3 regions of the Spirillospora sp. NPDC049024 genome follow, and region 2 is predicted to be linked to each of the others. Evidence: riboswitches for the same ligand, from Rfam matches in the RefSeq annotation. Region 2 holds a riboswitch; each other region holds the start of a gene.

The links. A riboswitch is a leader RNA that binds a small molecule or an ion and turns the genes downstream of it on or off. The one in region 2 is predicted to bind cobalamin.
Region 1: linked by a shared signal. The riboswitch ahead of AB0C21_RS07240 (ribonucleoside-diphosphate reductase subunit alpha) and the one ahead of bluB (5,6-dimethylbenzimidazole synthase) in region 2 are both predicted to bind cobalamin.
Region 3: linked by a shared signal. The riboswitch ahead of cobN (cobaltochelatase subunit CobN) and the one ahead of bluB (5,6-dimethylbenzimidazole synthase) in region 2 are both predicted to bind cobalamin.

Annotation. Positions count from the first base shown of each region.
Region 1 is NZ_JBEZFD010000003.1:348,134-355,022, reverse strand. It holds gene AB0C21_RS07255 (copper resistance CopC family protein) at 1-44, opposite strand, end outside; gene AB0C21_RS07250 (YcnI family copper-binding membrane protein) at 41-751, opposite strand; gene AB0C21_RS07245 (MFS transporter) at 827-1,462, opposite strand; cobalamin riboswitch at 1,570-1,787, shown strand; gene AB0C21_RS07240 (ribonucleoside-diphosphate reductase subunit alpha) at 1,928-4,294, shown strand; gene AB0C21_RS07235 (ribonucleotide-diphosphate reductase subunit beta) at 4,291-5,313, shown strand; gene AB0C21_RS07230 (hypothetical protein) at 5,369-5,527, shown strand; gene AB0C21_RS07225 (acyl-CoA thioesterase) at 5,694-6,110, shown strand; gene AB0C21_RS07220 (zinc-dependent alcohol dehydrogenase family protein) at 6,107-6,889, shown strand, end outside.
Region 2 is NZ_JBEZFD010000020.1:135,024-141,912, forward strand. It holds gene AB0C21_RS31625 (SMP-30/gluconolactonase/LRE family protein) at 1-87, shown strand, start outside; gene AB0C21_RS31630 (winged helix-turn-helix transcriptional regulator) at 110-787, opposite strand; gene AB0C21_RS31635 (alpha/beta fold hydrolase) at 804-1,481, opposite strand; gene AB0C21_RS31640 (LLM class flavin-dependent oxidoreductase) at 1,478-2,404, opposite strand; cobalamin riboswitch at 2,547-2,740, shown strand; gene bluB (5,6-dimethylbenzimidazole synthase) at 2,776-3,405, shown strand; gene AB0C21_RS31650 (glycosyltransferase 87 family protein) at 3,299-4,483, opposite strand; gene AB0C21_RS31655 (sensor histidine kinase) at 4,619-5,749, shown strand; gene AB0C21_RS31660 (response regulator) at 5,746-6,423, shown strand; gene AB0C21_RS31665 (BlaI/MecI/CopY family transcriptional regulator) at 6,462-6,845, shown strand; gene AB0C21_RS31670 (M56 family metallopeptidase) at 6,842-6,889, shown strand, end outside.
Region 3 is NZ_JBEZFD010000023.1:128,073-134,961, reverse strand. It holds gene AB0C21_RS34240 (precorrin-2 C(20)-methyltransferase) at 7-1,494, opposite strand; gene AB0C21_RS34235 (precorrin-8X methylmutase) at 1,494-2,114, opposite strand; gene AB0C21_RS34230 (ferredoxin-like domain-containing protein) at 2,111-3,205, opposite strand; cobalamin riboswitch at 3,278-3,399, shown strand; gene cobN (cobaltochelatase subunit CobN) at 3,454-6,889, shown strand, end outside.

The sequences.
Region 1 (6,889 bases), on a different contig from region 2:
AGCGCCGCGGAGCCGGCGGCCCCGCGCAGCACCGCCCGGATCATGACCGGCTCCGCGCCCGGGTCAGGCCGTACGCGCCGACCGCGATGCCGGCCACGCCGGCCGCGATGCCGATGCCGCCGAGCAGCCGTGCCGTCCCGTCGTCGGGCGCCGCGGACGACGCCGCGGCGGCGGGCTTCACCTGGGCGGTGAGTCCGGTGGGGCTCAGCGAGCCCTTGGGGAGGAGCTTGAGCACCGGCGAGGGGTGCTCCGGCTCGTTCGCCCCCTCGGCGGGCGGCTGGTCCCACTTGACGACCTCGCCGCCGGAGTAGGTCTGGTCGGCCTTGAAGACGAGCCGGTCGGTGTCGGTGGGCAGCGGCCCCATCGAGACGTCGAACTCCTCGAACCGGCCCGGCTCGATCCGGCCGCCGCTCCAGGTGATCTTCGTGACGGCCTCGGTCAGCTCGCCGCCCTCCGTCTTCACGGGCTTCGGCAGCTTGGACTTCTCCACCTTCACCGTCCAGCCCGGTGCCGGCCGGACCGACACCGACGACAGCGGGTGGTCGACCGGCAGGTTCACCACGAGCTTGGTGGTGGAGGCGTCGTCGCGCTCGTTCGGCACGCGGAACGAGACCTTGGTGTACGAGCCCTGCTCGGCGGTCTTGGGGTTGACGCTGACGTGCGCGGACGCCGCCGCGGCCAGGCCGATCACGGACAGTGCGGCGAGGGACGCGACCGCGCCGGCGCGCCGGGCATGCGGAAGGAAGGGCATTGCGGAACTCCGTTCGAGTCGTACGGGAACGACCGGGCGCCGCGAGCCGGCGTCCGGTGGCGTACGGCGCTCCGCTCAGAGGTGAGCGAGCGCCCTCGAACGCGGCGGGGGACCCCGCCGGACGACCTGGTGCCGCAGGATCCGTCCCACCGCCGTGCCGGCGTCCGCCGCCGGCTCGGTCCGGTAGGGGCGTACTGGAGGCTCGGCCGGTTCGACGGCGAGCAGAGATAGCAGCAGCCGGATCGGGCGGTCCGCGAAGGCGGCGACCCGCCGGGCGAGCGACCACGCGGCCCGCTCGCCTCGCCGCAGCCACCACGCGGCCACCAGCGCGGCCGTGCAGTGCGCGAGCGTCATGACCAGGCCGTTCCCGCCGTGCGCGGCGGGGAGCGCGACGGGTTCCATGGCGCCCGCCATGGCGGCGTGAGTCTCGGGCATGGTGTGGGCCGCCGGTGCGGTGGCCGCCGTGAACAGCGTGTGCAGGGCGAACTGCCCGCCGAGGAGCCCGCCCAGGATCGTCGCGAGCGAGCGCTCGTGGCCCGCGAGCATCAGCGTCACGCCCAGGACGGCCCCGAATCCCATGATCGCCGCCCAGGGCGGCACCGCCGCGCCGCCCGCCAGGACGTGCCCGAGGATCGCGAGCGTGGCGCACACGGTGGCGAACACCACCGCGCGCGCGGCCCGGAACAGCGGCTGCGACGCATGGGGGATCATGACGCTGACCATCGTCCCACCCGCGGTGCGGGATGCGCAGCCGACCCCGGATACCGCGCCGACACGCCCAACATCTTGGGGTTGTGCGTTGATCGTCAACTAGATGTAGGGTTCAACCCCGTGCTGGTCCGCCCCCGCCGTTTCGCGGCGGGGGCGGCGTGAGAGGGAACCCGGTGGGAGTCCGGGACTGCCCCGCAGCGGTGAGCGGGAACGACCGCCGTCATCGAGCACTGGGCCGAAGGGCCTGGGAAGCGACGGCCAGTAGGACGCCTCGGGAGAGGCGGCGCCCGCGAGTCCGAAGACCTGCCCGCACGCGAGGCCGGGTGACCGGCCTCATCTTCGGGGGTCCGGGTCCGTCCCGGATCGACACGTCCAGGCCTCGCGGGTGGGCCGGGGGCGGAGCGCGGCCTGCCGCCGCGCGCCGTTCGCATGCCTCCGCGAGGCGGCTTGCGAGGGGAGAAGCACGTGACACAGGCTCTGGCCGCGCCGCCGGCGGAGATCACGGCCGAGGTCGAGGCGGCCTGCGAGGCGGTACCGGGGGTCGAGGCCGGCCGGGTGCTGGCCGCGGTCCGGTCCGCGGCCGGCCTCGACGCGATGGCACTGCGGGACCTCGCGATCGGGGAGGCCGCCGCGCTCATCCCCGCCGAGCCCGGATACTCCAGGGTCGCCGCGCGCCTGCTCGGCGGCCGGATCCGGGACGAGGCCGCGGCCGCGGGCGTCCGCACGTTCGCCGAATCGGTCGCCGCCGCGCACCGCGAGGGCCTCCTGGCGGACGGCCTGGCCGCCTTCGTCGCCGCCAACGCCGCCCGGCTCGACGCGCTCATCGACGAGGGTTCGGGGGGCGTGGGAGACCGTCCCGCCTCGGAGAACGCGTTCGGGGCGGACGACCGGTTCGAGTACTTCGGGCTTCGCACCGTCTACGACCGGTACCTGCTCAGGCATCCGACGACGCGGCTCGTCCTGGAGCGACCGCAGCACTTCTTCTTGCGGGTCGCCTGTGGTCTCGTATTTCCCGACGGAGTCGGGCCGGGGGGTGTGGGGGGTCGGCCCCCCGCAGGCGACACGGCGGTGGACGAGGCCGCCGAGCTGTACGGGCTGCTCAGCACGCTGTCGTACCTGCCCAGCTCGCCGACGCTGTTCAACTCCGGGGCCCGCCGCCCGCAGCTCTCGTCGTGCTTCCTGCTCGACTCGCCGCGCGACGAGCTGGAGTCGATCTACGACCGGTACGGCCAGGTCGCGCGGCTCAGCAAGTACGCGGGCGGCATCGGCATCTCCTGGACGCGGGTCCGGTCGCGGGGCTCGCTGATCCGGGGCACGAACGGGCACTCCAACGGGATCGTCCCGTGGCTGCGCACGCTCGACTCGTCCGTGGCCGCGGTCAACCAGGGCGGCCGCCGCAAGGGCGCGGCGTGCGTCTACCTGGAGCCGTGGCACGCCGACGTCGAGGAGTTCCTGGAGCTGCGCGACAACACCGGCGAGGACGCGCGCCGCACCCACAACCTCAACCTGGCCAACTGGATCCCGGACGAGTTCATGCGCCGCGTCGAGGCCGACGGGACGTGGTCGCTGTTCGACCCGAAGGAGGTCCCCGAGCTGACCGACCTGTGGGGCGACGAGTTCGACGAGGCGTACCGGGCGGCGGAGCGGGAGGGGCGGTTCGTCCGGCAGATCCCGGCCCGCAAGCTGTACGGGCGGATGATGAGGACTCTCGCCGAGACCGGCAACGGCTGGATGACGTTCAAGGACGCCGCCAACCGCGCCTGCAACCAGACCGCCGAGCCCGGCAAGGTCGTCCACCTGTCGAACCTCTGCACGGAGATCCTGGAGGTGACGGGCGACGGCGAGGCGGCCGTCTGCAACCTCGGATCGGTGAACCTGGCCGCGCACGTGGGGCCGTCCGGCGTCGACTGGGAGCGGCTCCGCTCGACGGTCCGCACCGCCGTCCGGTTCCTGGACCGCACCATCGACCGCGGCTTCTACCCCACGCCCGAGGCGGAGAAGGCGAACCGCAAGTGGCGGCCGGTCGGGCTCGGCGTGATGGGGCTCGCGGACGTGTTCTTCACGCTCCGCCTGCCGTTCGACTCGGACGAGGCGCGCGAGCTGTCGACGCGCATCGCCGAGGAGATCGCGCTGGCCGCCTACAACGCGTCCGCCGACCTCGCCGCCGCCCACGGGCCGCTGCCCGCCTACGGCATGACCCGCACCGCGCGCGGCAGGCTCCACCTGGACCACTTCCCGGACGCGGCGCCGTCCCGTCCCGCCGACTGGAACGCGCTCCGCGCCCGGGTCGCGGAGGTGGGCCTGCGCAACTCGCTGCTCGTCGCGATCGCGCCGACCGCGACGATCGCGTCCATCGCGGGCTGCTACGAGTGCATCGAGCCGCAGGTGTCCAACCTGTTCAAGCGCGAGACGCTGTCCGGCGAGTTCCTGCAGATCAACCGCTACCTGGTGGAGGACCTGAAGTCGCTCGGGCTGTGGACGCCGGCCGTGCGCGAGGCGGTCAAGAAGGCGAACGGGTCCGTCCAGGGGCTCGTCGACCTGCCGGAGGAGATGCTGTCGCTCTACCGGACGGCCTGGGAGCTGCCGCAGAAGGCGCTCATCGACCTCGCCGCCGCCCGCACCCCGTACATCGACCAGTCGCAGTCGCTGAACCTGTTCATGGAGACGCCGACGATCGGCAAGCTCTCCTCGATGTACGCCTACGCGTGGCGGGCCGGGCTCAAGACGACCTACTACCTGCGGTCGCGTCCGGCGACGCGGATCGCGCAGACGACGGTCGCCGCGGCCGTCTGCTCCCTGGAGAACCCCGAGACCTGCGAGGCGTGCCAGTGAACGAGCGAGCGGAGGGACGGGGGATGCTCCTCGACCCCGGCATGGACCTGACGCTGCGGCCCATGCGCTACCCGGACTTCTACGAGCGGTACCGGGCCGCGATCCGCAACACCTGGACGGTGGAGGAGGTGGACCTCGCCTCCGACCTGGCCGACCTCGCCCGGCTCACGCCCGCCGAGCTGCACCTCGTCAACCGGCTCGTCGCGTTCTTCGCCACCGGCGACTCGATCGTGGCGAACAACCTGGTGCTCAACCTCTACAAGCACGTGAACGCCCCGGAGGCCCGGCTCTACCTGTCGAGGCAGCTATATGAGGAGGCCGTGCACGTACAGTTCTACCTGACCCTCCTGGACACCTATCTGCCCGATTCGGACGAGCGCGCCAAGGCGTTCGCTGCGATCGAGCACATCCCGTCGATCCGGTCCAAGGCGGAGTTCTGCTTCCGCTGGATCGACTCGCTCGGCTCCCTGGACGAGCTCCGCACCGCCGCCGACCGCAGGGCGTTCCTGCTGAACCTCATCTGCTTCGCGGCCTGCATCGAGGGGCTGTTCTTCTACGGCGCGTTCGCCTACGTCTACTGGCTCCGGTCGCGGGGCCTGCTGAACGGCCTCGCGTCCGGGACCAACTGGGTCTTCCGGGACGAAAGCATGCACATGGACTTCGCCTTCTCGGTGGTCGACACCGTCCGGGCCGAGGAGCCCGCGCTGTTCGACGCCGAGCTGACGGCCCAGGTCACCACGATGATGGAGGAGGCCGTCCAGGCGGAGCTGGCGTTCGCCCGCGACCTGTGCGGGGACGGCCTGCCCGGCATGAGCGCCGGCGACATGCGCGCCTACCTCGAATACGTCGCGGACCAGCGGCTCGTCCGGCTCGGCCTGCCGGTCCGCTACGGCACCGCGAACCCGTTCGCGTTCATGGAGCTGCAGGACGTCCAGGAGCTGTCGAACTTCTTCGAGAGGCGCGTTTCGGCCTACCAGATCGGGGTCGAGGGGACGGTCGCGCTCGACGAGGCGTTCTGAACCTTCCAGAACGGGCAGTCGTTGAACGGTAAAGGCCAGCCCGAGGAGGAAGAACGTGCCGCTCATGGACAAGATCATGCGATTCGCCCGGAGCCCGCAGGGGCGCAAGGCGCGGGCGCGGGCGGAACGGCTCGCCCGGGACCCCCGCACCCAGGCCAAGATCCGAAGACTGCTGTCGCGAGGTCGAGGCGGCGGAGGCCGCCGCCGCTACTGACCACCGACCGGCCACCCGATACCGAGCACCGGACCCGTCCCCGCCCGGGGGCGGGTCCGGCTCGTGTTGGGCGGGCGCACTCGCGCACCCGGCTGACATTTTGCACGGTCACCGTTGTGCCCGGCCGATGCGGCGCCGCCCAGGACCCGCCCCTAGTCTGCTCCTCATGACCGGCGAGTACCTGTACTGGGAGAATGTCCCGACGCGGTGGAAGGACAACGACGTCTACGGGCACGTCAACAACGTCGTCCACTACTCGCTGATGGACACCGTCATCAACGAGTGGATGATCCGGACCGCCGGCTTCGACCCCGCGACCTCCGGTTCGATCGCGCTCTGCGTGGAGTCCCACTGCGAGTACAAGGCCGAGGTCTCGTTCCCCGACATGATCCGCGTGGGGCTCCGCGTCGGGAAGCTCGGCCGCTCCAGCGTCCGGTGGGAGGTCGGCATGCTGCGCGGGTCGGACGGCGCGCTCGTCGCCGAGGGCCACTTCGTGCACGTCTTCGTCGACAGGGACACCCGCCGCCCGGTCGAGATCACCGGAGCGGTCCGCACCGAGATGCAGAAGCTGCTGGCAGCATGACCGCGACCCGCGCCGCCGTCCTCGTCGAGTCGGGACGCCCCGCCCCCTACGCCGCGTCCCGTCCCCTGGAGATCGCCGACCTGCGCCTGGACCCGCCCGGCCACGGCGAGCTGCTGGTCCGGATCGGCGCCGCCGGCCTCTGCCACTCCGACCTGTCCGTCATCAACGGGTCGAGGCCGCGCCCCCTCCCGATGGCCCTCGGGCACGAGGCCGCGGGCGAGGTGGTCGAGACCGGGCCCGGCACCGAGTTCGCGCCCGGCGACCACGTCGTCCTCGCGTTCGTCCCGGCCTGCGGGCACTGCGAGCGCTGCGTCGCCGGACGCCCCGCCCTGTGCGGACCGGGCGCCCAGGCCAACGGCGCCGGAACCCTCCTCGGCGGCGGCAGGCGGTTCCGGGCCCCGGACGGCACCCGCCCGAACCACCACCTCGGCGTCTCGGCGTTCTCCGAGTACACGGTCGTCTCGGCGCGGTCCGCCGTGAAGGTCGACCGCGACCTGCCCTTCGACATCGCCGCGCTGTTCGGCTGCGCCGTCCTCACAGGGGCCGGCGCCGCCCTCCACAGCGCCGCCGTCGCCCCTGGCGACACCGTCGCCGTCTTCGGCCTCGGCGGCGTCGGCCTGTCCGCCGTCCTCGCCGCCAAGGCCGCCGGAGCCTCCACCGTCCTCGCCGTGGACGTCGTCGCCCACAAGCGCGACCTCGCCGAGCGCCTCGGCGCCCGGCCCGTCGCGGGCGGCCCGGACGCCGTCGAGGCGATCCGCGACCTCACGTCCGGCGGCGCG
Region 2 (6,889 bases):
GGCATGACCGAGGCCGAGATGGTGGCGCCCGGCAGCGGCCGGGTGCTCACCGTCGAGGTCGACGTGCCCGGCGCGGGCCGGCCCTGACGCACGCCCGCCCCCAGGGTGATCAACCGGCGGGTTCGCGGGAGCCCGCGGGCGGCAGGCGGAACAGTCCTTGAAGCCGCCGCAGCGCCTCCCGGTCGCCGGACGCCGAGGCGGCGCCGCTCCGGATCGCCTCGGTGAACGTGCCGCCGGCGCCCGTCAGGCCGACGAGCGCCTCCTCGCTGATGGTGATGGTCGCGTCCGGGCGCTGCGCGGGGCCGTGGAGGACCTCGACCGTCCCGTCCTCGACCCGGGCGTGGAAGACCTCGTCGTCGACGCGGAACTCGTACACCGCGCGGAGCCCGGCGGCGGCCTCGGGATCGAAGCAGGCGCGCAGGCCGAGGACCGTCCAGCCCGGATGGAAGGTCTCGTCCGGCCGCCGCTCGCCCATCGCCCACCTCAGCCCCCACCTGGCGATCGCGAGGATCGCGGGACCGAGTTCCTCGCCGGCCTCGGTGAGGGCGTACGCGGGGGTGCGGGCGGGCGGCGGCAGCGTGATCTTGTGGACCAGGCCCTCGCGCTCCAGGTGCTTCAGCCGGGCGGCCAGCAGCCCGGTGCCGAGGCCGCGCAGGCTGGCCTGCAGGTCGCCGAACCGCTTCGGCCCGGTCAGCAGCTCGCGGACCAGCAGCAGCGTCCAGCGCTCGCCGACCAGGTCGAGGGTGCGCGCGGTCGCGCAGTACTGGTTGTACGTTCGCTGTTCCACTTCTTCACTCTAGACTTCACGCTTCCCGTTCCTGAACCTCCAGGAGCAGGCGGGCGAGCGGTTCCGGGTCGGTCAGCATCACGTCGTGGGGGCCGTCGAGGGCGACCGTCCGGTATCCGGCGTCCTTGCCGAACCGGTCGAAGGGGTAGGTCAGCGGCCTGCAGTAGACGGCCGTTCCGGGGATCCGGTCGACGGCGCCGCTGAGGCGGGTGCGCTCGGTGAACGTCCGGAGCGGCTGGGGGAGCAGGCGTGGTGCGAGGCGGTCGGCCGTGCCGGGGTCCGTGATGCCGAACGCCGCCGGGGGCGGGGCGGGGATCCGCCATCCGTCGCCGAACGTCTCGGCCGCCGTCCGGGCCAGTTGGACGAACGCGTCCGGGGCCAGATCGAACATGCCGGCGCCGTCGGGCCCGGCCCATCCGTCCACCAGGGCGATGTGGCCGACCGCGTCGGGCCGCGCGTCGGCGGCCTCCCGCACCACCAGGCCCGCGTAGCTGTGCCCGACCAGCACGATCTCGTCCTGGACGGTGTCGAGCGCGGCGGCGACCGCCTCGGCGTGGTCGTGGAGGCCGTAGTCGCCGACGGCGCTGAGGTCCGGGGTGAGCGTGCGCGCCCCGGCGGCGTGCAGCAGCGGGACGACGCGGTCCCAGGCCCAAGGGCCGTGCCACGCCCCATGGACGAGAACGAACGTGGTCATCGGCGAGCCTCCTCGCGCAGCAGGGGCAGGACCTGGTCGCCGAACCGCTCCAGGTCCGCGTCGTGGTCATCGGTCGCCAGCCGGATCACGAGATGGCGGGCGCCTGCCTTGATGTAGCCGTTCAGCCAGTCGGCGGCCTGGCGGGCGGTTCCGGCGAACAACGCCTGGATGGACGCGACGAACTCCAGCGGCGCGTTGTAGTAGCGCTCGATGCTCGTCCGCAGCCGGTCGCGGGCCTTCTCCGGGTCGTCGTCCAGGCAGAGCGTCGCGTACAGGGCCGGGGTCGCGGCACCGATGAGCTCGCGTTCCTCCGCGTACGTCGCCGCCTCGGGCGGGTAGGGGAGCCATCCGTCGGCGAGACGGGCCACGCGCGGCAGCGCCGGCCCGCCCCCCGCCAGCCAGATCGGCGGCCCTCCCGGACGCTTCGGCGGGGGCGCGAGCCGCACGTCCGAGAACGCGAAGTGCCGGCCCTCGTAGGAGACCGCGCCGCCGGACCAGAGCCGCCGCATCGCCTCGATCGACTCCTCCATCCGGCTGACGCGGCTGCCGAACCCGATCCCGACCGCTGCGAACTGGGCCTCGGTGGCGGGCACCGGGAACCCGGCCCCCATGCCCGCGATCAGCCGCCCGTCCGACAGGCGGTCGAGCGTGGCGAGCTGGTGGGCCAGCAGGATCGGATGGCGCAGCGCCGGCAGCAGCACCGCCGTGCCGAGCGCGACCCGCTCGGTGGCCTGCGCCGCGGCGGCCAGCAGCATCAGCGGATCGGCGCGCGGCCTGGTCACGGGACTGTCGCCCGCCCAGACCGAGTCCAGCCCCATCTCCTCGGCGCGCCGCGCCTGGGCGATGAGGCGCCCGGGTTCGTGCTCGCCCAGCAGGTCCTGCTCTCTCGTCGGCAGCAAGTAGCCGACCTCCAGCCTCGCCATCGTCCCCTCCGACCGATCGTGGTTCCGCAACCATAACCGTTGACTTCTCATTTTTGAAGTATGAGATTCAAGGAGCAGTAGGATACGCTTCGCAGCGGCCCCGTGATCGCTGAGGGAGTGGTCGTCTCGGTAGGGTTCCGGGTGGCATGAACTGATGCGGGGTGCCCCATGTGGGGAGAATCGGGAAGCCGGTGAGAATCCGGCACGGGCCCGCCGCGGTGACCGGGGAGCAGCCGCCCACGCGCGTACGCGCGGCCACTGGCCGTCAGGCCGGGAAGGCGGGCGGTCGAGCATCGATCCGGGAGTCCGAAGACCGGCCCCGCTCCACACGGCCGCAGTTCGCGGCGGCCTGTCGCAGCGGGAGCCTGCCCATGGACATCTATGACGCCATTCACCGCCGCCGCGACGTGCGCGGCGAGTTCACCGGGGAACCGATTCCGCGGGACGTCCTCGACCGGGTCCTGGCGGCGGCGCACGCCGCGCCGAGCGTCGGGCTGTCCCAGCCCTGGGATTTCGTCCTTGTCGGCGACCCTGCCCTCCGGCGGGCCTTCCACGGCCACGTCCGGTCCGAGCGGGCCGCCTTCGCCGCCACCCTGACGGGCGCCGCCGCCGAGCGCTTCGCCCGGATCAAGATCGACGGGGTGCTGGAGTCAAGCCTGTCGATCGTGGTGACCTACGATCCCGAGCGCGGCGGCCCGGCGGTCCTCGGGCGGCATGCGATCGCCGACGCCGGGCTGTACTCCGTCTGCCTGGCCATCCAGAACCTGTGGCTCGCCGCGACCGCCGAGGGGCTCGGCGTCGGATGGGTGTCGTTCTACCGGGAGCCGTACCTGCGCGACCTGCTCGGCATCCCGGAGACGATCCGTCCGGTCGCCTGGCTCTGCCTCGGCCCCGTCACCCACCTGGAACGCGTTCCGGATCTCGAACGGCACGGCTGGCGGCGCCGCAGGGCACTGGACGCGGCCGTCCATCACGACCGCTGGACGGGGGCTGCGGGCTGACCCGGAGGCGGAGGACCATGTAGGCCAGGAAGGACAGGCCCGCGAGCAGATAGCAGTTGGCGACCGGGGTCAGGAGGTGGAAGCCGTACTCGCGCGGGCCGCCGTCGCGGGGCGTCCACCACAAGGGCGAGACGGCGAAGAGGACGTAGGCGGCCGCGGCGCTCTTGCGGTGGCCGTTCCGCAGGAGCACCGCCAGGGCCGGGACGATCCACACCCAGTGGTGCGCCCAGGAGATCGGGGAGACGAGCAGGCCCGTCGCGCCGGTGATCGCCGTCGCGCTCAGCCAGTCGCCTCGCCTCGCCCAGACGGCGGCGACCGCGAGGCCGGAGACGCCGATGGCCGGCGGAACGGGCGTGTACCAGTCGCCGACCTCGGCCGTTCCCCCCGATATGCGGGCCAGCGTGCCGTAAGGGGACTGGTTGCTGATGTACGGGGCGCCCACGCGAGAGGTGTCGTAGAAGGTGTGCAGCCAGTAGAGGCGGGACGCGTCCGGGGCGACGGCGTAGGCCAGGAAAGTGCAGACGGCGAAGGTCGCGGCGGCCGTGGCGGCGTCCTTGGTCCGCCGGCTCAACAGGAGCAGGACGACGAAGACGGCGGGCGTCAGTTTGATCGCGGTCGCCACTCCGATGCCGATTCCGGCCGGACGGCCTCGGGCGACGCGGTACAGGTCGGCGAGGACCAGGGCGAGCAGGAAGAGATTGACCTGTCCCAGGAAGAACGACTGCCAGACCGGCTGGAGGAGCAGGCCTGCCGCCACCACGACCACGAGTGGGATTCTGTGACCGGCCATTCTCGCCGTCAGCGCGCACGCCCCTACGAAGGCGCCCAGCGAGGCCAGTTGCCACAGCATGCGGGCAAGGACGAGCGGCAGGGCGGCCAGCGGAACGAACAGCGCCGCCATGAAAGGCGTGTTGGTGAAGTAGTGGTCGGCGACCTGCTCCTGGTAGAGGCGCGAGCCGTCCGTCACGATATGGCCGCCCAGCCAGTAGATGCGGAAGTCCAGGGAGTCGTACACGGCGGAGAAGACGACGACTGCGAGGACTTCGACGGCGAGGAGGAAAGGCGCCCAGCGCTTCATGCCGGCAACGGTGTCGCCGGAGGCCCGGACCGCGCATCGAGCCACCGGACACATTGGCGAAAGGCACTTTGTAGCCTGCGGGATTACGCCCCCGGGCCAATGTGCCGGGACGGGGGCGGCGGTTACGATCGGCGCATGTCAGCCCTGCCGTTGCGCCGCCTGAGCCGCGGCACGGGGACGGTCCTCGCCTGGAGCGGCGCCGCCGTCTACCCGGTGGTCCTGTTCGTCACGTTCTCCCATGGAAGGACCGCCTTCCAGCAGTTGGAGATCCCCCTTTCGACCGGGCTCACGGTCCTCGTGCTCTTCCTGCTGCGGCGCCGGGCGACGGTCGCCCACGTGATCCTGCTCCTCGCCTGGATCCTCGCCCTGCTGGCCCTGCCGGTCGGGACCGTCGGCGGCCTGCTGGTCCTGCTCCCCGGCGTCTCGGCCGGGTACATCACGGCGACTCGCCCTCGGAAGGTCTCCGTCCCCGTCGCCGTCACCACGTTCCTCCTCCAGGCCGCGGCGGTCACCGCGTTCCTGCAGGCCGACGAGGTGCTGCTGATGACCGTCCTGCTGGGGGCGGCCGTCGCGTTCATGGCGGGGAACTCGATCAGGACGCGGCGCGCGCACGCCGAGGCGATGCGGGAGCAGGCCACCGCGCAGGCCGTCTCCGCCGAGCGGCTCCGGATCGCGCGGGAGCTGCACGACATGGTCGCCCACAGCATCGGGATCATCGCGATCCAGGCCGGAGTGGGCGGACGGGTCATCGACACCCGGCCCGCCGACGCCCGCGACGCGCTGGCGGCCATCGAGGCCACCAGCCGCGACACCCTGTCCGGGCTGCGGCGGATGCTCACCGCACTCCGCAAGGACGACCCGGGGGCGGCGCCGCTCGGCCCCGCCCCCGGCCTCGCCGGCCTCGACCGCCTCGCCGAGGCCGCGCGGGACGCGGGCGTCGCGGTCGACGTCCGGACGGCGGGCGAGCCGAGGCCCCTGCCGCCGGACGTCGACCTGTCCGCCTACCGGATCGTCCAGGAGGCGGTCACGAACGTCGTCCGGCACGCGGGCACCGACCGCTGCCGGGTGACGGTCGGCTACGGCGACGGCGACCTGGCCGTCGAGATCGAGGACGACGGGCGCGGCGGCGTGGTGGGCACCGGGTACGGCCTCGTCGGGATGCGGGAGCGGGTCGCCCTGCTGCGCGGCGAGTTCGCCGCCGGGCCGCGCCCCGGCGGAGGGTTCCGGGTGGCGGCGCGGATCCCGGCGCCGGCGGCGGCCGCATGACGATCCGCGTCCTGCTGGCCGACGACCAGCCGCTGATCCGCGCCGGCCTGCGCGTCCTGATCGCCGACACCCCCGGCATGGAGGTCGTGGGCGAGGCCGCGACCGGGGCCGAGGCCGTCCGGCTCGTGGCGGAGACGGCCCCGGACGTCGTCGTCATGGACATCCGCATGCCCGACATGGACGGCATCGAGGCCACCCGGCGGATCAGCGGCGCGGGTCCCGGCACCGCCCACGTCCTGATGCTGACCACCTTCGACGACGACGACTACGTCTACGGCTCGCTCAGGGCGGGCGCCGCCGGCTTCCTCGTGAAGGACATGGCGCTGGAGGAGATCCTGGCGGCGATCCGCGTCGTCGCCGGCGGGGACGCCCTGATCGCGCCGAGCGTCACCCGGCGGCTGATCGAGGAGTTCGCGGCGCGTCCGGAACCGGCCGCCGGGCGGTCCCGGCACGTGGAGGGCGTCACCGAGCGCGAGCGGGAGGTGCTGACCCTCGTCGGGCGCGGCCTGTCCAACCAGGAGATCGCCGCGGAGCTGGTCATCAGCGTGGCCACCGCGAAGGCGCACGTCGCGCGGCTGTTCGCCAAGCTCGGCGCGCGCGACCGCGTCCAGCTCGTCATCATCGCCTACGAGCTCGGCCTCGTAGCACCCCCTACAGGCGGTAGTACTACCTGACGTGGTGAGGGCCGGGACCGTCGGATAATCTGGTTTGCGTGAAGGGTCTGGGAGAGCTCGAACGCACGGTCATGGAGGTCCTGTGGGCACGGGAGGAAGCCGGACGCCCGGCGGCCACCGCCCGGGACGTGAGCCGTGCCCTCGCCGACGACCGCGACCTCGCGCACACCACGGTCATGACCGTCCTCGACAGGCTCGCGAAGAAGGGCTTCCTGGAACGCGAGCGCGACGGGCGCGCCTGGCGCTACCACCCGGTGGCGAGCCGCGAGATGTACGTCACCGAGCTCATGCTCGGGGCCCTGAACGAGACCGGTGACCGCGACGCGGCGCTCGCGCACTTCGTCCGCTCCGTGTCGAGCGACGAGATCGACGTGATCCGCCAGACCCTCGCGGGCATCACCGGCAAGGAACCTCCGGCATGACCGGCACCGCCCTGCTCGCATTGATCTCACTGGGGACCGTCGGC
Region 3 (6,889 bases), on a different contig from region 2:
GAAGGCTCAGGGGTAGCGGCGCGGGGTGTAGACCACGCCCTGGTCGGTCACCCGCGTCGCGGACGAGCCGATGATGAGCAGGCACCGCATGTCGACCTGCTCGGGGTCCAGCTTGCCGAGCGTCGTCACCGTCACGCTCTCCTCCGGCCCGCCGACGTCCCGCCCGACCACCACGGGGGTCTCGGGGGAGCGGTGCTCCAGCAGCAGGTCGCGCGCCGCCGGGAGCTGGTGCCTGCGCCGGCTCGACGAGGGGTTGTAGAGGGCCAGCACCAGGTCGGCTTCGGCGGCGGCCCGGAGCCGCCGCGCCACCACGTCCCACGGCTTGAGGATGTCCGACAGCGACAGGACGCAGAAGTCGTGCCCGAGGGGAGCGCCCGCCCGGGCGGCGACGGCCGGCGCCGCCGTCAGCCCCGGCACGACCTGCACCGGCACGTCCGCGAACTCGTCCTCGGCCGCCGCCTCCAGCACGGCCGTCGCCATCGCGAACACCCCGGGGTCGCCGGACGAGACGACGGCGACGCGGGCCCCGTCCCGCGCGAGCGCCAGCGCGTGCCGGGCCCGGTCGGCCTCCACCCGGTTGCCGGACCCGTGCCGCCGCTGCCTCGGGTTCGGCGGCACCCGGTCCAGGTAGGGGCCGTAGCCGACGAGGTCGGTGGCGGACGCCAGGACGTCCTGCGCCTCCGGGGTCAGCCACGGCCGCCCCGCCGGCCCGAGCCCGACCACCCACACGCGACCGGCCCCTTCCGGACGCGCCGGGGGAGGGGCCTCGAACGTGCGCTCCGCCGGGCTGGTCAGCAGTGCGAGCGACATGTAGGGCACGTCCGCCGGGTCGACCTCGGCGAGCGGGAGGACGCGCTGCCGACCCGTGGCGGCGCGCTCGACGTACCAGCCGTCGGCCAGGCGGCCCGCGTCCTCGAACGCCTGCCTGACCTTGGGGAACGTCCGGCCGAGCTTGAGGACCGCCGCCGCGTCCGCGGTGCGCAGCCGCTCGGCCAGCTCCTCGCCGGGCAGCGTCCCGGGCAGGACGGTCAGCGTCTCCTCCCGCTCCACCAGCGGCCGCCCCGCCGCCGCCGACGCCGCGCTCACCGACGTCACGCCCGGCACCACCTCGGCCGGGTAGTGCGGCGCGAGCCGCTTGTGCAGGTGCATGTACGACCCGTAGAACAGGGGGTCGCCCTCGCTCAGCACCACGACCGTCCGCCCCGCGTCGAGGTGCGCGGCGAGCCGGGCGGCGCAGTCGGCGTAGAACTCCTCGAGCGCGCCCTGGTAGCCGCCGGGGTGGCCGGTCGTCTCCGTCGTCACCGGGTAGACGAGCTGCTCCTCGATCCGGCCGTCCCGCAGGTACGGCTCGGCGATGGCCCGGGCGATGCTGCGGCCGTGCCGCGCGCTGTGGAACGCGACCACGTCCGCCTCGCCGATCAGCCGCGCCGCCCGCACCGTGACCAGTTCGGGGTCCCCGGGCCCGACGCCCACGCCGAACAGCCGTCCCGCCATCACTCCGCCTCACTGGCGACGGCGTTGACCGCCGCCGCCGTCATCGCGCTGCCGCCGCGCCGCCCGCGCACCACCAGATGGTCCAGGCCGCTCGCGGCGAGCGCCTCCTTGGACTCGGCCGCCCCGATGAACCCGACCGGGATCCCGAGGACCGCCGCCGGGCGGGGCGCGCCCGCCTCGACCAGCTCCAGCAGCCGGAACAGCGCGGTCGGCGCGTTGCCGATCGCCACGACCGCCCCGCCGAGCCGGTCGCCCCACAGCTCCAGCGCCGCCGCGCTCCGCGTGGTGCCGAGCCGCTCCGCCAGTTCCGGCACGCCCGGCTCGCCCAGGGTGCACACGACCTCGTTGCCGGCGGGCAGCCGCGCGCGGGTCACGCCGGACGCGACCATCCGCGCGTCGCACAGGACCGGCGCGCCGGCCAGCAGCGCCGCCCGCGCCCGCGCCACCACCCCCGGCGACCAGGCCAGGTCCTCGACCAGGTCCGTCATGCCGCAGGCGTGGATCATGCGGACCGCGACCCGCGCCACGTCCTCCGGCAGGCCCGACAGGTCGGCCTCCGCGCGGATCGTCGCGAACGACCGCCGGTAGATCTCGGCGCCGTCCCGGACGTAATCGATCACTGCTGTCCCTCCGCCGTCCTCAGCACGACCGGGCCGCGGGGCATCCCGCAGCGCCGCTCGCATCCCGCCCAGTGGACGGGGGTCTCGGGCGCGCGGCCCAGGCCCTCGACGAAGCGCCGCGCCTCGCCCTGCACGTCGCCGCGCGACTTCGCGCACCCGGGGCTCCCGGTGCAGGCCGTCACGCCCACCCACGGCGACGCGGGATCGGTCGCGAAGCCCGCCGCCGCGAGCGCCTCCGCCGCGCGGCCCGCCTCGCCGCGGTCCAGGTCGCGCAGCACGACGCTGCGCCACGGAGTCACCCGCAGTTCGTCCGCGACTCCGCCGAGCGACTCGGCCTGCGCGCCGGACAGCCGGCCGAGCGGGGGCACGGCCTCCAGCGCGACGAGCCCGTCCCGCTGCGCGATGGGCCCGGCGTGCGGCGGGGCGGGGTCCGAGCGCGGCGGCGTCTCCCGCACGGCCGCGCCCAGCCGCTCCGCGACGCGGCGGACGCCGTCCGGCACCTCGGCGAGCCGCCAGGCGTCCCCCCGGATCTCCAGGAACGCCTCCGCCGCCGCGAGCAGCGCCGCGACGGGGTCGCCGGGGACGGGGCCGAGCCGCGTTCCGGCCAGCAGGAGGCCGCCGGGGGTGTGCGCCGCGTCGGCGTCCAGCGCGGCCGTGTCGCCGGTGCCGTCGTCGAGCGCGAACAGGAACCGGCCAGGCAGCCGGGCCAGCCCCGGACGCCCGCGGAGCGCCTCGTCCAGCGCCGTGACCAGCGGGTCCGTCGCGAGGGCGCCGCGCGGGCCGCGCCCGCCGAGCGGGGACGCGACGATGTTGCGCACCCGCTCGTGCGTCGCCGACGGGAGCAGCCCGGCCGCCTCCAGCCGGGCCGCGAGGGCCGCCGGATCGCGGACGCCGCGCACCTGGAGATTGCCGCGGGACGTGAGTTCGATCACGTCCCGCCCCAGCTCGCGGGCGGCGGCGCCGAGCACCGCGAGCTGCGCGGCGGACACCGCGCCGCCCGGGACGCGGACGCGCGCCAGCGGCCCGTCGGCGGCGTCGTGGGTGCGCAGCGCCCCGGGGCACGCGTCGGCGCGGGCTCTGACATTCGGCACGGGGAGGATGTTAACCACAGTTTGCAGGGCGACCGCGCTGCCGTACTCTTCTGCCCAGGCGATGGCAATGGGAGGAAGCCGGTGCGAATCCGGCGCGGTCCCGCCACTGTGACCGGGGAGCGAACCCCGCTGTAGGCCACTGTCCGCGAGGACGGGAAGGCCGGGGCGAGCGTCGATCCGGGAGCCAGGAGACTCCTGCCGTCGCGACACCCGCTACCGGGGCGAGGACCCCAGGGGGAGGATGCTCCGTGTCCGAGCACGGCCGCACGGTCCTGCTGCTGTCGACGTCCGACACCGACCTGCTGAGCGCCCGGGCGTCCGGCGCCGACTACCGCCTGGGCAACCCGGCGCGGCTCACCGTCGATGACCTCCCGGAGCTGACCGAGGGCGCCGACCTCGTCGTGGTACGCCTGCTCGGCGGGCGCCGCGCCTGGGAGGACGGCCTCGACGCGCTGCTCGCGGGCCCCCGCCCGGTCGTCGTCCTCGGCGGCGAGCAGGCGCCCGACGCCGAGCTGATGGAGCTGTCCACGGTCAGCGGCGGCGCGTGCGCCGAGGCGCACGCCTACCTCGCCCACGGCGGCCCCGCCAACCTCGCCGAACTGCACGCGTTCCTGTCCGACACCGTGCTGCTGACCGGGCGCGGCTTCGCGCCGCCGGCCCCGGCGCCGGCCTGGGGGCGGCTCGACCGCGCCGCCCGCGACGGCGGCGGGCCCGTGGTCGGCGTGCTCTACTACCGCGCCCACCACATGGCGGGCAACACCGCGTTCGTCGAGGCGCTGTGCACGGCCGTCGAGGACGCGGGCGGGCGCGCCATGCCGGTGTTCTGCTCGTCGCTGCGCACCGCCGAGCCCGAGCTGCTCGACACGCTGCGCCGGGCGGACGCGCTGGTGGTGACCGTGCTCGCGGCGGGCGGGTCGCGGCCCGCGACGGCCGGGGCGGGCGGCGACGACGAGGCGTGGGACGTGGGCGCCCTCGCCGCGCTGGACGTCCCGATCCTGCAGGGCCTCTGCCTCACCACGAGCCGGGCCGCCTGGGAGGCGAGCGACGACGGGCTGTCCCCGCTGGACGCGGCGTCGCAGGTCGCGATCCCCGAGTTCGACGGCCGGATCATCACGGTCCCGTTCTCGTTCAAGGAGGTCGACGAGGAGGGGCTCACCGTCTACGCGGCCGACCCCGAGCGGGCCGCGCGGGTCGCCGGCATCGCCGTCCGGCACGCCCGGCTGCGGCACACCCCCGCCGCCGAGCGCCGCGTCGTGGTGATGCTGTCGGCGTACCCGACCAAGCACGCCCGCGTCGGGAACGCCGTCGGCCTCGACACCCCGGCCAGCACCGTCCGGCTGCTGGCCCGGCTCCGGGACGCGGGATACGACCTCGGGGAGGGCTTCCCCGGCGTCGACGAGCAGGACGGCGACGCCCTCGTCCACGCGCTCATCGCGGCGGGCGGCCAGGACGAGGACTGGCTCACCGAGGAGCAGCTCGCGGGCAACCCCGTGCGCATCTCGGCCGCGTCCTACGAGCGCTGGTACCGCACCCTGCCCGCCGACCTGCGCGAGGGGATGGAGCGGCACTGGGGCCCGCCGCCCGGGGAGCTGTTCGTCCAGGACGGTGACATCGTCCTCGCCGCCCTGCGCGCCGGCAACGCCGTCGTCATGGTGCAGCCGCCGCGCGGCTTCGGCCAGAACCCCATCGCGATCTACCACGACCCCGACCTGCCGCCCAGCCACCACTACCTGGCCGCGTACCGGTGGCTGTCGGACGAGTTCGGCGCGCACGCGATCGTCCACGTCGGCAAGCACGGCAACCTGGAGTGGCTGCCGGGCAAGGCGGCGGGCATGTCGGCCTCGTGCGGCACCGACGCGGCGCTCGGCGACGTCCCGCTGGTCTACCCGTTCCTCGTCAACGACCCCGGCGAGGGCACGCAGGCCAAGCGCCGCGCGCACGCCGTCCTCGTGGACCACATGGTCCCGCCGATGGCCCGCGCGGAGACCTACGGCGACATCGCCCGGCTCGAACAGCTCCTCGACGAGCACGCGACGATCGCCGCGATGGACCCGGCGAAGCTGCCCGCGATCCGCGCCCAGATCTGGACGCTCATCCAGGCCGCCAAGCTCGACCACGACCTCGGCCTGGACGACCGCCCGCACGACACCGAGTTCGACGACTTCCTCCTGCACGTCGACGGGTGGCTGTGCGAGGTGAAGGACGCGCAGATCCGCGACGGCCTGCACGTCCTCGGCCAGGCGCCCGCCGGGGAGACCCGCGTCGACCTCGTGCTGGCCATGCTCCGCGCGCGCCAGATGTGGTCGGGGCGCGAGACGCTGCCCGGCCTGCGGGAGGCGCTCGGCCTCAGCGAGGACGGCGGCGAGGGCCGCGCCGACGTGGACGCCGCCGAGACCGCCGCCCGCGCCCTCGTCCGGGCCATGGAGGACGCCGGCTGGGCCGCGGACGCCGCCCGCGAGGTCGCCGGGGGCGTCCCGGCGGACCGCCGCGACGCGGTGGCGCGGGTCCTGGAGTTCGCCGCCGCCGAGATCGTCCCGCGCCTGGCCCGGACGACCGACGAGCTCGACCACGTCCTGCACGCCCTGGACGGCGGCTACATTCCGGCGGGACCGAGCGGGTCGCCGCTGCGCGGCCTCGTCAACGTCCTGCCGACCGGCCGCAACTTCTACTCGGTCGACCCGCGCGCCGTCCCGAGTCGCCTCGCCTGGGAGACCGGGCAGGCGATGGCCGACTCGCTCCTGGAGCGCTACCGCGCCGACCACGGGGAGTGGCCGCGCTCGGTCGGGCTGTCGGTGTGGGGGACGAGCGCGATGCGCACGGCGGGCGACGACGTGGCCGAGGTCCTCGCGCTGCTCGGCGTCCGCCCGGCCTGGGACGAGGCGTCCCGCCGCGTCACGGCGCTGGAGCCGGTCCCGCCCGCCGAGCTGGGCCGGCCGCGCATCGACGTGACCGTCCGCATCAGCGGCTTCTTCCGCGACGCGTTCCCGCACGTCGTCGCCATGCTGGACGACGCCGTCCGGCTCGTCGCCGGGCTGGACGAACCGGACGCCGACAATTACGTCCGCGCGCACGTGCGGGCCGACCGGGAGCGGCACGGCGACGAGCGCCGCGCCACGATGCGCGTGTTCGGGTCCGCGCCGGGCGCCTACGGGGCGGGGCTGCTGCCGCTCATCGACAGCCGCAACTGGCGCGACGACGCCGACCTCGCGGAGGTGTACGCGGTGTGGGGCGGCCACGCCTACGGCCGCGACCTCGACGGCGTGCCCGCCCGCGCCGACATGGAGAGCGCCTACCGGCGGATCGCCGTCGCCGCCAAGAACGTCGACACCCGCGAGCACGACATCGCCGACTCCGACGACTACTTCCAGTACCACGGCGGCATGATCGCCACCGTCCGCGCGCTGACCGGCCGGGCGCCGGAGGCCTACGTCGGCGACAGCACCCGCCCGGACGCCGTCCGCACCCGCACCCTCGCGGAGGAGACCGCGCGGATCTTCCGGGCCCGCGTCGTCAACCCGCGGTGGCTGGCCGCCATGCGCCGGCACGGCTACAAGGGCGCGTTCGAGCTGGCCGCGACCGTGGACTACCTGTTCGGCTACGACGCCACCACCGGCGTCATGGCCGACTGGATGTACGACCGGCTCACCGCCGCCTACGTCCTGGACGAGGAGAACCGCGCTTTCA